2 regions of the Paenibacillus sp. GCM10027628 genome follow, and region 2 is predicted to be linked to the other one. Evidence: riboswitches for the same ligand, from Rfam matches in the RefSeq annotation. Region 2 holds a riboswitch; the other holds the start of a gene.
The links. Region 2 has a riboswitch for FMN ahead of ACFQZT_RS31835 (DMT family transporter). Riboswitches for the same ligand answer to the same signal wherever they lie in the genome.
Positions count from the first base shown of each region.

Region 1: another riboswitch for FMN. It lies ahead of ribD (bifunctional diaminohydroxyphosphoribosylaminopyrimidine deaminase/5-amino-6-(5-phosphoribosylamino)uracil reductase RibD); the one in region 2 lies ahead of ACFQZT_RS31835 (DMT family transporter).

Region 1 covers NZ_JBHTHA010000011.1:162,708-169,134, reverse strand. Annotated here, with positions in the region: gene ACFQZT_RS12390 (spore germination protein) at 1-746, shown strand, start outside; gene lysA (diaminopimelate decarboxylase) at 912-2,243, shown strand; gene ACFQZT_RS12380 (hypothetical protein) at 2,414-2,596, shown strand; gene ACFQZT_RS12375 (peptidylprolyl isomerase) at 2,771-3,202, shown strand; FMN riboswitch at 3,412-3,596, shown strand; gene ribD (bifunctional diaminohydroxyphosphoribosylaminopyrimidine deaminase/5-amino-6-(5-phosphoribosylamino)uracil reductase RibD) at 3,817-4,935, shown strand; gene ribE (riboflavin synthase) at 4,960-5,631, shown strand; gene ACFQZT_RS12360 (bifunctional 3,4-dihydroxy-2-butanone-4-phosphate synthase/GTP cyclohydrolase II) at 5,656-6,427, shown strand, end outside.
Region 2 covers NZ_JBHTHA010000052.1:98,022-104,448, reverse strand. Annotated here, with positions in the region: gene coaE (dephospho-CoA kinase) at 1-294, shown strand, start outside; gene ACFQZT_RS31850 (lytic transglycosylase domain-containing protein) at 291-896, shown strand; gene ACFQZT_RS31845 (alpha/beta-type small acid-soluble spore protein) at 961-1,185, opposite strand; gene nrdR (transcriptional regulator NrdR) at 1,294-1,773, shown strand; FMN riboswitch at 2,082-2,229, shown strand; gene ACFQZT_RS31835 (DMT family transporter) at 2,409-3,359, shown strand; gene ACFQZT_RS31830 (hypothetical protein) at 3,751-3,921, opposite strand; gene ACFQZT_RS31825 (hypothetical protein) at 4,151-4,384, shown strand; gene ACFQZT_RS31820 (fructose bisphosphate aldolase) at 5,101-5,988, shown strand; partial or broken gene ahlS (AhlS family quorum-quenching N-acyl homoserine lactonase) at 6,077-6,427, opposite strand, start outside.

The DNA.
Region 1 (6,427 bases), on a different contig from region 2:
TCATATCGGCTCATTTGCTGGAAGGCCACGTATGTTTGTTCGTAGACACTTCACCGAGCGTAATGATTTTGCCTTCGACGTTCTTTCATCATGTTCAACATGCGGAAGAGTATAGACAGACACCGTTTATCGGTACCTATTTACGATGGGTGCGGTTCGCCGGGATGATGGCATCCTTGTTCTTGTTGCCGCTCTGGTATCTGATGGTTGCTGACCCTTCGTTGAAACCGGCAGGGTTGGAGTTTCTCGGCCCGCAAAAGCAAGGAGCGCTTCCTTTGCTCGTGCAATTTCTTCTGGCCGATATCGGAATTGATCTGATGAGGATGGCGGCCGTGCATACGCCTACTCCGTTAGCCACTGCGATGGGCTTGGTTGCAGCGATCATGGTCGGAGATATCGCGGTGAAAACAGGGCTGTTTATCAACGAGGTGATCCTGTACTTGGCACTGGCTTCGATCGGTATGTTCGCCACGCCAAGCTATGAGCTGGGGCTCGCCAACCGAATAACAAGATTAGTTCTACTCATCGCTGTGGCTATTTTCAAGGTGCCGGGACTAATAGTTGGAGGCACCCTGTGGCTATTGTGGCTGGCAACGCGGAGATCCTTTAACTCACCGTATATGTGGCCCTTAATTCCATTTAACGCCAAGAGTTTCTTCTCCATTCTGCTGCGCAGACCTGTGATGGACAGCAAAACGCGACTCAGCTTAACGAAGCCTGTCGATGGTACTCGGCAACCGAAATAAGAGCGAAAAAAAGGACATGGAACCATCCTGTCCTTTTTGCTGTTTTGTCGAAGAAGTGTATTGTCAAAACCGCTTCCCTTATGGTACGTTTAATAGAAATGCCCTTAAAGTAGCTTCGGCGGAATATTGGAATAGCAATGTGTAGGAAGAGGGGAAAACAAAGCTATGTATTTGCACGGTACGAGTAAAATAAATGATCAAGGCCACCTCGAAATTGGCGGTGTCGACACGACTAAGCTGGTTGCCGAGTATGGTTCACCCTTATATGTTTATGATGAAGCGCTTGTACGTCAGCGCTGTAGAGAATTTGTAGAAGCTTTTCAGGCTTCCGGTTTAAAATTTCAAGTAGCTTATGCCAGCAAAGCATTTTGCGTTATGGCGATGTGCCGCATCGTCAGCGAAGAAGGGATGTCGCTGGATGTTGTCTCCGATGGCGAGCTGTTTACGGCGCTGCAAGCAGGATTCCCGGCAGACCGGATCCACTTTCATGGCAATAACAAAACCCCGGACGAAATCGCGATGGCGATCGACGCCAAAATCGGCTGTTTCGTGGTCGACAATTTCATCGAGCTTCACCTGCTGAATACAATAGCCTTTGAGAAACGCCAAAAAGTGAAGATTTTGCTGCGGATTACACCGGGTGTAGAGGCGCATACGCACGAATATATTTCGACAGGACAAATCGATTCCAAATTCGGTTTCGATTTGGGGAACGGTTCCGCATTCCGTGCCGTTCAAGAAGCTTCGCAATTAAGCAATTTGGAGCTTCTAGGCGTACATTCCCATATCGGTTCGCAAATTTTTGAAGTTGACGGGTTCCGTATCGCGGCTGAGAAAGTAGCTGATTTTGCGGTCCAAGTGCGCGGGCAAATCGGGTTTACGTTCAAAGTAATCAATCTTGGCGGCGGTTTTGGCATTCGCTACGTGGAAGGAAACACGCCGCTTCCTGTTGCGGTATACGTCAAAGCAATCACAGACGCAATTAAAGAAAACTTCGGGAAGAACGATTACCCGCTGCCTGAAATTTGGGTAGAGCCGGGCCGCAGCATTGTTGGCGACGCGGGAACTACGCTTTATAGCGTGGGAACAACCAAAGACATTCCAGGCGTTCGCAAGTATGTAGCCGTAGATGGCGGGATGACCGACAATCCGCGTCCAGCCTTGTACGAGTCTGAGTATGAAGCGATGCTGGCTAACCGAGCTACCGAAGTCCCTGAAGAGGTCGTATCCATTGCCGGCAAATGCTGTGAAAGCGGCGATATGCTAATCTGGGATCTCAAATTGCCTAAAGTTAACGTAGGCGATGTGCTGGCTGTATCCTGCACAGGAGCTTACAACTATGCCATGGCAAGCAACTACAATCGTATCCGCCGTCCGGCTGTTGTATTTGTAAAAGAGGGTCAAAGCGATCTCGTCGTAAAACGCGAATCTTTTGACAACATTGTCAGTAACGATGTGATTCCTGCAAGAATGAAACAAGTTAGCGGAACCGTTTAAGATCATTGATTTGAGCGAAGAAACCAGGAGCCGAACTCCAGGTTTCTTTTTTGTTGTATAGAAGATCATAGAGCAGTCTTTCCCAGGCCACCTTAAACGAATAAGCGCAGCTTGCTTTGCGCATAGTAAAGTTCGACGCAGGATACCAGCAGAGTAGGGAGAGAATCACGATGGCTAAAAGCAAAGGTCAACAAAAAGCTCACGGAATTGGACAAGTAGAAGACCAATTGAATAATCAGGCGCAAGCTGCGGAGGAAATGCAAGGGCTTAATGAAGCCGATCAGCATGTAATTGCAGCGGCGCAAGAAGAAAGCTCGGAACTGAATGAAGTCATTGAACGAGAAATAACTTGAAGGCATGTATGGTTAAGGGCGAATAGGAGCAAAGAACCACCATCTTCGAATGAAGAGCCGGTGGTTTTTTTGCGTGGATGAGCAGGAGTTTCCTGAAAAAGTAGGCTCCGGTTTGTGAAATGGACGCATTCATAGTAGAATAAGGTATTATTGTCTAAAAGGAGTGGACCTCACATGGCCAAACAAGCAAAAATTAAACTCGCAGGCGGCGGAGAAGTCGTTATCGACCTTTTCGAAAACGATGCACCGAATACGGTTGCCAACTTTGAAAAACTAGCAAACTCCGGTTTTTACAACGGACTTGTCTTCCACCGTGTCATTCCTGGATTCGTCGCACAAGGCGGTTGTCCATCCGGTACGGGCACAGGGGGTCCTGGCTACCAAATCAACTGTGAAATCAACCCGAACAAACATGAGCGCGGAACACTCGCAATGGCTCATGCAGGCAGAAACACAGGCGGCAGCCAATTCTACATCTGCTACGCACCACAGCCGCACCTTGATGGTCAACATACGGTTTTCGGTAAAGTAACGAAAGGTATGGAGCTTGTCGATGCGTTCAAAGGCAGAGATTTGATGGAGAAAGTTGAAGTTGTTGAAGCATAGTTCATAAGCAAAAATAAGGCTGCCCACAGGTTCGAAAAACCCGTGAGACAGCCTTTGCTTTAACTAAGCAAGCGAGTTGAGCATAGATGGTGGAGATTCCTATCCCGTCCTTCTGAAAAAAGACCTTGCTTTTTCCAAGACCTAGTGATAAATTCATAACCAAAGAAATCTGTTTCTCGCGAGAGTTACATGATGACTTTTATAATGTGTGCAACCTTCGGGGCGTGGTGAAATTCCACACCGGCGGTGATACGTTTGGAAGGAAATCCATACTTCCGATCGTTCAGTCCGTGACCCGTTTTGAAGCTCAGCGGTACCTGACATACAGCTTCGCTACGGCTGACCCGGTGCAATTCCGGGACCGACAGTATAGTCTGGATGGGAGAAGGAGAACGCGAATACCAGATTCGCTATGCACGTTTGTACATTTTTTCACATGGACATAAATTCGGCAGGTCTGTCTTTATCGATGGACGGGTCGTTGTTGTTTGATTTGAGCAAAAATGTGGACAAACGCGTGTAGATGAAGCTTCTTCGTGTTACCTACAATCTCTAGCCCCTATCCTATACTGGATGGGGCTTTTTTGCATTCGATTTTTACTTAGGAACGAGGGGTGGACGTCACGCAGTTATTAAATGACGAAGCCTACATGCGGCTCGCGCTGCAAATGGCGCAGAGTGCGCTTGGGCAGACGGGGATTAACCCTGTTGTCGGGTGCGTCCTCGTGAAGGATGGACGCATCGTCGGTATGGGAGCGCACCTGAAGCGTGGGCAAGGACACGCGGAAGTGCTCGCCTTGCAGATGGCCGGCGAGGAAGCGAAGGGCAGTACGGCTTATGTGACACTGGAGCCGTGCAGCCACTACGGGAAGACGCCGCCATGCAGCGACCGGCTCATCGAAGCCGGCGTGACGCGAGTCGTCGTCGCCGGTACCGATCCGAACCCTCAGGTCGCGGGTTCGGGCATTGCCAAGCTGCGCGCCCACGGCGTAGACGTGACCGTCGGGCTGCTGGAATCGGAAGCCTCGGCCATGAACGAGGCTTACAATAAGTTTATCGTCACGCGCATGCCCTTCGTGACGCTCAAGACGGCGAGCACGCTCGACGGCCGGATCGCCTCGAAGACCGGCGACAGCAAGTGGATCACGTCCGAGGCGTCGCGAGCCTTTGTCCATACCCTGCGCCACCGGCATCAGGGGATCATGGTCGGCGTTGACACCGTCATCGCCGACGACCCGCAGCTGAGCGCGCGCGGCGACGTACCGGCTGTGCAGCCGGTACGGATCGTCGCGGACTCGCAGCTGCGCATCCCGCCGGGCGCCCGCGTGCTGCAGGAGCAGGATCGTCAGCCGACGATCCTGCTCGCGAGCGCACAGGCGCCCGCTGAGCGGCGTGCCGCGCTGGAAACGCGCGGCATCGAAGTGCTCACCTGCGGCGACGGCCCGCAGGTGGATCTAACGCTCGCCATGCGTCAGCTCGGCGAGCGCGAGATCGGCTCCATCCTCCTCGAGGGTGGAGGCCGATTGAACGGCGCCATGCTAGAGCGGCGCCTGATCGACAAGCTGGTGCTGATGTACGCGCCGAAAATTATCGGCGGCGGCAGCCTGGCACCAGGGAATTTCAACTTCGCCGGCTTCGCGAAGATGGCGGAGGCGATTGAGCTCGACCGCGTGAAGGTCGAGCAGTTCGGTCCCGATATTAGCATTACCGGCTATCCGATCTACAAGGGATGAATATCGAAAGAATGGAGGGCTGGCATGTTTACCGGCATTATTGAAGAAATCGGCCGCATGCGCCGCATCCATAGTCAAGGACAAGCGATGGTGTTGACGATAGGCGCCAAGAAAGTGCTCGAAGACGTTCATCTTGGCGACAGCATCGCCGTTAATGGGGTTTGCTTGACGGTGATTGCTTTTGACACGGATTCCTTTTCCGTGGACGTGATGCCTGAAACGTACCGCAAAACCAATCTGCGCAAGCTGCAAACCGGCACACGCGTCAATTTGGAGAGGGCCATGGCAGCAAACGGACGCTTCGGCGGACATATCGTTCAAGGACATGTTGACACGACGGCGACGATAAGCTCCCGTACCCCCGAAGAAAATGCGGTTGTCTACCGGTTTGAACCGGAGAACAAGCAAATTTTCAAATATATCATTGCAGGCGGCTCGATCACGATCGATGGCATTAGTCTTACGGTTGTGAACGTGACGGACCGTGAGGTTTCGGTCTCCATCATCCCGCATACGCTTGCGCAAACCGTACTTTACGATAAAAAAGCCGGAGATACGGTGAATATCGAGTGCGACGTGCTCGGTAAGTACATGGAGCGTCTTCTCGGATTCGGTCCGTCAGGCGCGGCCGGAGGTCATTCAAGCGGGCAAGGCTCATTATCGGAAAGCTTTTTAGCCGAGCATGGCTTCATGTAGGTTCAGAGTTAGGAGAGATGAACAATGACTGACATACGTTTTAATTTGATAGAAGAAGCGATTTCCGATCTCATGCTGGGCAAAGTCATTATCGTTGTGGATGATGAGGATCGTGAAAATGAAGGGGATTTTATCGCGCTCGCGGATAAGGCGACTCCTGAAGTGATCAATTTTATGATTAAAGTAGGTCGTGGCCTCGTGTGCGTGCCGATTACCGAAGAGCGGGCGCAAGAGCTTGACCTCCCGCCGATGGTCGCTCGCAATACAGACTACCATGGCACAGCATTTACCGTTTCTGTCGATCATGTCGAGACGAGCACCGGAATTTCTGCCCATGAACGTTCTCGTACGGTCCAGGCGTTAATCGATGCCCGAACGAGACCGCAAGACTTCCGCAGACCCGGTCATATTTTTCCGTTGATAGCCAAAAAAGGCGGCGTGCTCCGCAGAGCAGGGCATACCGAGGCCGCAGTCGACCTGGCCAAAATGTGCGGCTCTTATCCGGCAGCTGTCATCTGTGAAGTGATTAAAGAAGACGGTACGATGGCACGTGTACCTGATCTTATGGAAATCGCAGCCGAGCATGAGCTGCGCATCATTACGATTCAGGATTTGATTCATTACCGGAATCAAAAGGAGAAGCTCGTCGAGCGTGAAGTGGAGATCAAGCTGCCGACCGATTTTGGCACATTCAAAGCAATTGCCTATACCAATCAGTTGGACAATAAAGAGCATGTGGCGCTGGTAAAGGGAACGATCGACCCCGAAAAACCGACTTTGGTGCGCGTACACTCCG
Region 2 (6,427 bases):
GAGCGTGAACACCCGGAGAAATTGGTTGTTGTCGATGTGCCGCTGCTGTACGAATCCGGCCTCGTTGCGATGTTTCAAGAAGTAATGGTTGTATATGTACCTAGAGACGTGCAGCTCGCAAGACTTATTCAGCGTGACGGTCTAACAGAGGTGTCTGCACAGGAAAGGCTAGCCGCCCAAATGTCGATCGAAGAAAAGCGCGAGCTGGCCGATATTGTGATTGATAATAGTGGAACTAGGGAAGAGACAAGCCTATTGATCGACCAGTTTTGGATAAGGAAGGGGCTTTCATGACATTTTTTCGCAAGAAGCGGGTTTTCGCTCTTCTGCTGATCTGTTTTGTCCTGATCCTGTTCATGAATAGTACATTTATCGGAAGAAAACTGTATCCCATTTACTTCGAGAAGGAAATCCGCCAAAGCGCGGCGAAACATCATATAGACCCATTTTTGATTGCAGCCATTATTAGGGTTGAAACGAATTATAAGGTTCATTTGGAATCGCATAAAGGGGCTATCGGCCTCATGCAGCTTATGCCGGAAACGGCTGCGTGGATCGTGGAATCCGGCAATTTAGGGCCTCAATCACAGGAAGATTTGCGTAATGCGGAAGTCAACATCAACCTTGGTGCCTGGTATTTGAATTGGCTAACCAAACATTATAGCGGGAATTTGATTTATGCGATCGCCGCTTATAATGCCGGCCAGGGTAATGTGAATAAATGGAAGCAAAATGAAATTTGGGACGGTACAGAAGCCAATATCAGCCAAATTCCGTTTGGCGAGACGCGGCATTATGTACAGCGAGTGTTATATTATTATGAAAAGTATACGAAGCTGTATGGGGAGCAGTGGAATGATCAAGCTCGAGCCCAAAACAAAGAAGCATTGGACTAGCTCCTTAACGGAGCGTAAAGTCCAATACTTCTTGTTTGCAGAAATCAGAGGTTAGGATTCAAGATTACTTGAATTGACCAGCCAGGGATTGCTCTGCAATTTGCACCAGGCGACGAGTAATGTTACCACCGATTGCACCAGCATCACGAGTAGCCATATTACCCATGTATCCATCCTGAGGGATAGCGATACCCAGTTCTTGTGCTACCTCGTATTTCAACTGGTCCAACGCTGCATTAGCTTGAGGAACAACTAAAACATTGTTGCTGCGGGATTGTCCTGCGCCCATGTCTGTTCACCTCCTTGTCGTTGGTAACTGTATTATGTGCGTTTCTGTATGGATCATAACAAGTAACATCTGGTAATACGCCAGGAAAGAAAGGAGAGAAGAGAGCGAATGAGATGTCCGTTCTGTGACTATAACGGTACGAAAGTGCTCGATTCCCGATCTGCAAACGAAAACAAGTCGATTCGCCGCCGCCGAGAGTGCGAGAAATGCGCGCGCCGGTTCACGACATTCGAGATGGTGGAAGAAACACCGCTCATCGTGATTAAGAAGGACGGCAGTCGGGAAGAATTTAGTCGAGAGAAAGTACTGCGAGGTTTGATTCGTGCTTGCGAAAAACGACCCGTATCGATGGAGCGGCTGGAGGTCATTGTCTCAGAAGTGGAAATGCAGCTTCGCAACACCGCTCATGCGGAAGTAGACAGCTTGGCCATCGGCGAGCTCGTCATGGAGCAATTGTACCCGGTTGATGAAGTGGCTTACATTCGCTTTGCTTCGGTTTACCGGCAATTCAAGGATATTAACATGTTCTTGAAAGAATTAACGCAAATCTTAGGTAAAGATGATTCAGGTCCGATCCGAGACAAATAAATCGTCGCAATAAAAGCCGTCTTGCTCGTCATGGCAACGAGAAAGACGGCTTTTTAGTTTTGTTCTACATATACAAGGCACAAGGCCATGCACGGTGCGAAAACCCGTCAATCCTCCATCAACTCATCTGTAAAGATGAAAAATATCGTTAGCGACAACATCCCCACATGTGTGTTACGATGATAACCATCTTTCCATAGCATGCTCAAGAGCCTCTATGAAAAATCCTTGCATTTTTCAATTTATGGTGCTAATATCTATTTTAACGTTACTTGTATAAAGTAAGTGTTTACAACACAATTTCATAATTGAATCTTCGGGGCAGGGTGTAATTCCCTACCGGCGGTGAAGATACTTACGTGTATCTCAAGCCCGCGACTCCCGGCTCACAAGGCTGGGACTGACTTGGTGAAACTCCAAGGCCGACGGTTATAGTCCGGATGGGAGAAGGTGAAGAGCAGCTTGTTAAAAATAACATTTTTAACAGGTCTGTTTGTCAATGCCCCCGTTGAATGTCTAGCGGGGGCATTGTTTCTTTCAGAAGGTTCAATTCAAAACTTGTTTTGCAAAAGCAAAACACATTGGAGGTTTTTGAATTGGATAATGCAGTAAATTTTAAAAGCAAGAGTTTGGCAATGAAATCATCGCGAATCGCGGGAATGAACGGAATCTGGTATATTGCGCTTGGAGCTACGTTATGGGGACTGGATCCGTTATTCCGAATCCTGTTGCTTAAAAGCTTCACATCCGCTCAGATCGTCTTCATTGAGCATCTGTTACTAGCTTGTTATGCTCTGCCTGTATTGATTAAACACCGCCGAACCTTAACCGGCAAGCTAACGTTAGCCGTCATCGGGGCTCTGCTCTTCATCTCGTGGGGCGGCTCTGCCATTGCAACCATCTTATTTACTTCCGCTTTTGCCCATGGCAGTGCGAATGCAATCCTATTGCTTCAAAAGCTGCAGCCCTTATTCGCAATTATTTTAGCTAGATTGATGCTTAAAGAGGCTTTGCCTTCCAAGTTTTTTCTCTATATCCTTGCAGCTCTGTTAGGTACGTATTTGTTGACATTCGGTTTTGCATCACCTGCCCTTGGTTTCAAGAATTTGGGGACACTGAGCTGTTTGTTCTCGATTCTCGCAGCAAGCTTGTGGGGAGGATCTACGGTCATGGGGAAATTTCTGCTCCAGAAGAAATTGGATTTCCCAGTCGTCACTTCGCTGCGATTTTTGCTGGCGATCCCCCTATTGACCATTGTTCTTTTGGCCAGTGGTGACGCTTGGCAACTGAAAGGCACATCCGGCGGGCTTGCGTTGTTGGCCGTGAATCTGCTGTTTCAGGCGTTTTTTCCAGGGTTGCTGAGCATGCTGCTCTATTATAAAGGTTTATCATCGACGAAAGCTTTTTTTGCTACGTTGGCTGAACTTGCTTTCCCTGCAGTCGGTGTGCTGATTAATTGGATTGTATTCCACCAGCCTTTGACACTTGGACAACTGCTCGGATTTCTCCTTATCTGGTTCACCTTATGGTTGATGAGCCGCGGCAAGGGAGACGATTCGGCAACCGCTAGTCTGAAAAGTTCATAATTGTCTGCAAAAAATCCCTGTTTTGCTGCAGTAATGCAACAACAAGACAGGGATTTTTTCATTTATTTACAAAACGGATAAAATTCATTCGTTTATTAGCGAATCCTCCGTGGTATGCCTCTCCATCTGGAAAGCTTCATGTTGATTATCTTTTTCGATGAGTACTTTGTAGCCATGATCAATAAAAACGTCTGCAAATCTATATAATTCCTTCGAATCTTTGAAAGATAGCTCAATCGTTCTTTCGTCACTGTCAATGACGTAAATTCGGAACACCTGGCAACACCTCACAATGGGGGATTCAAGCCATACATTATATGCAGTTCCGGTAAGTTTATGAGCAAATCCCTGGCCAAGCTATGAAAAAAAGAAAAACTCCCTTTAACGGGAGTTAGTCATTTTCATGGCGATCTACGCCATTTAAGACACCTTGTATTTCGTTGTTAACATCAACTGAAAGTCTGGTTTTGAAATAATCTACTACAGCCTCAACGGCCTTCTCAGCTTGAAATTCTGATATACCCGCTTCACTTGCCACATGATCTCTAACGATGTGTTTCATTGTACAGCTCCTCCAGATTTTGAAATTATAACGACCTATAGTATTTGCCAATCGAGGAGGATTATTCAGCACAATTGAACAATTTGAGTCCTGTTTATGAGCGGGGGTTAGGTAGAGCAGTGCAGCATAGGTGGTTGTTATCCTTGATATTCACCATGTCAGAGACCTGTTTGTAACTGTCCACCTTACCTTCCTTGATACGTAGTTGGATAGTGATGCGGGTGCGGATATGGAACCGGATAAATGGCTATCGGATGATGGTGATGCGGATGATGCATATGCATATGATAATGGGGATGATACGGGTGCATATGGTGATAATGCGGGTGCATGTGGTGAGGATGAGGATGGTGTGGATGATAATAATGTGTTTGTGGGGAATAACTCATTGAATAATCGCCTCCAACGAAATGATACAACAACCTATGCATCTAAAAAGGAGATGGATGCTTGCCTTTACTGAATTGGGCTTAGTGTCCAACAAGCCGTTTCGATCGTCGCACCAGAGGAATAAATGAAAAAAAGAAGAGGTTTTCCCTCTTCTTACAAGATACATTTCGGAGAAGGAAACGAGATTACATTCCTAATCCTCGGATGTTCGATCCAAGTAAAGGCGAGTTACTGTAGTAGAGTCACCTTTCTCAATTTCCTCTTCGGTCGCTTTCTCTTCAAGTGGATCATGCATATTCATACCTGGTGCGATTGTTGGCTCATGCTTTTCGGGTTGTTCCAGCTCGGTCACTCCTTTACAAGAATTACAAGCTTATGTTGGAACATTTTTAGTTGATTTATTCAAAAGTATAAGGAGGATGCTCGTCAATCACTGTAGACGGAGATAGCGCGGTTTCTTCGTTTTGTTATAAGCTTAACTGTCGTGTGGATCATTATGGCCGTCATGAATGGAAGCGCCCAACAAGAAAAGGATCACAATAAGTACCCATATCACTTGGACCATAATAACCCCACCTTTTATATGATAAATCAAGCTTAACAGGATTCTTTGTTGGTTTCTGTCTGAAAATACACAAAAATGCAACAATTAGACGAATAATGTTTACTCAATAGGGTACGCAAAATGTTTGCAAAATTTGGGGCTAATGGATTTATTACGGTTTAAAAGTGCTATAATAAAAGGATTCGAGAGTCCAATCATTCCACGAGAGGGAAGGAGAAACATTCATGAATACAAAGCAATTGGATCGAATCCATACGGGAAAGGGCTTTATAGCAGCGTTAGACCAAAGTGGCGGAAGTACGCCTAAAGCTCTGCTGCAATACGGCATTAAAGAAAACAGATATTCCAATGAAGAAGAGATGTATGAATTGGTTCACGAGATGAGAACGCGTATTATAAAAAGTTCCGCCTTTGATTCTCGGTACATTTTGGGGGCGATCTTATTTGAGAACACAATGGATCGATTCATTGACGGGCAATTTACCGCCGATTATCTCTGGGAGAAGAAAGGCATCGTGCCTTTTCTGAAAGTCGATCAAGGACTCGCCGATCTTGAAGGCGGGGTTCAGCTAATGAAGCCGATCCCCGGCTTAAACGACCTTCTGAAGCGGGCGGCTGAGCGAAACATCTTCGGGACGAAAATGCGCTCGCTGATTAAGGAAGCCAATCCTGCCGGAATTAAAAAAGTCGTTGAGCAACAGTTTGCGATCGGTAACCAAATCGTAGAGATGGGACTGGTTCCGATTATTGAACCGGAAGTTGACATCTACAGCGCGGATAAGGCAACATCGGAAAAACTGCTAAAGGACGAAATTTTCGCTCAATTATCCAACCTGAGCAAAGACGTAAAGATCATGCTTAAACTTTCCATACCGACGGAAGAAAATTTCTACAGTGAATTAATGGAGGATCCGCATGTTGTACGGATTGTGGCTTTGTCAGGCGGTTACACGCAAGCGGAAGCCAACGAAAAGCTGGCGCATAATCACGGACTGATCGCCAGTTTCTCACGTGCCTTATCAGAGGGACTAACCGATGGACAAACCGACGATGAATTCAACGCGATGCTGGCCAAATCCATTCAGAACATTTATGAAGCTTCCATTATATAAAAGGTTCCTGCCGGGGTTCTCTCCCTGTGGCTCCTTAACAAAAAAATCCGCAAACCATGATGGTTGCGGATTCTTTCTTACGACCTACTTATTCGTAGTATCCTTCCGTTGATTTGCGGAATTGTTTGAATTGATTCGCATCATGCCCGAACCACACTTGGGAATTCGTTCGGGCAGCGAGCGTGCGGATTTTCTCAATCGCGTTCCGGTAGCCGATTGAATCGTATATAATGCCCGGCGGCTTGACGGGTGGACCATAACTCTCAGCCGTATAGATGGTATCGGAAGCAAGGATGATCCCGCCTGCTTCCGGCATTTCAATGTGCAAGCCTAACATGCCCCAAGCATGGCCGCTGCCAAAGTTAATAATCTTGATGCCTTCAGCCAGTTGTCTTCATTGCGTTTGACGGTCTGCCACTGCAAGTGGTTTTTGATCCAA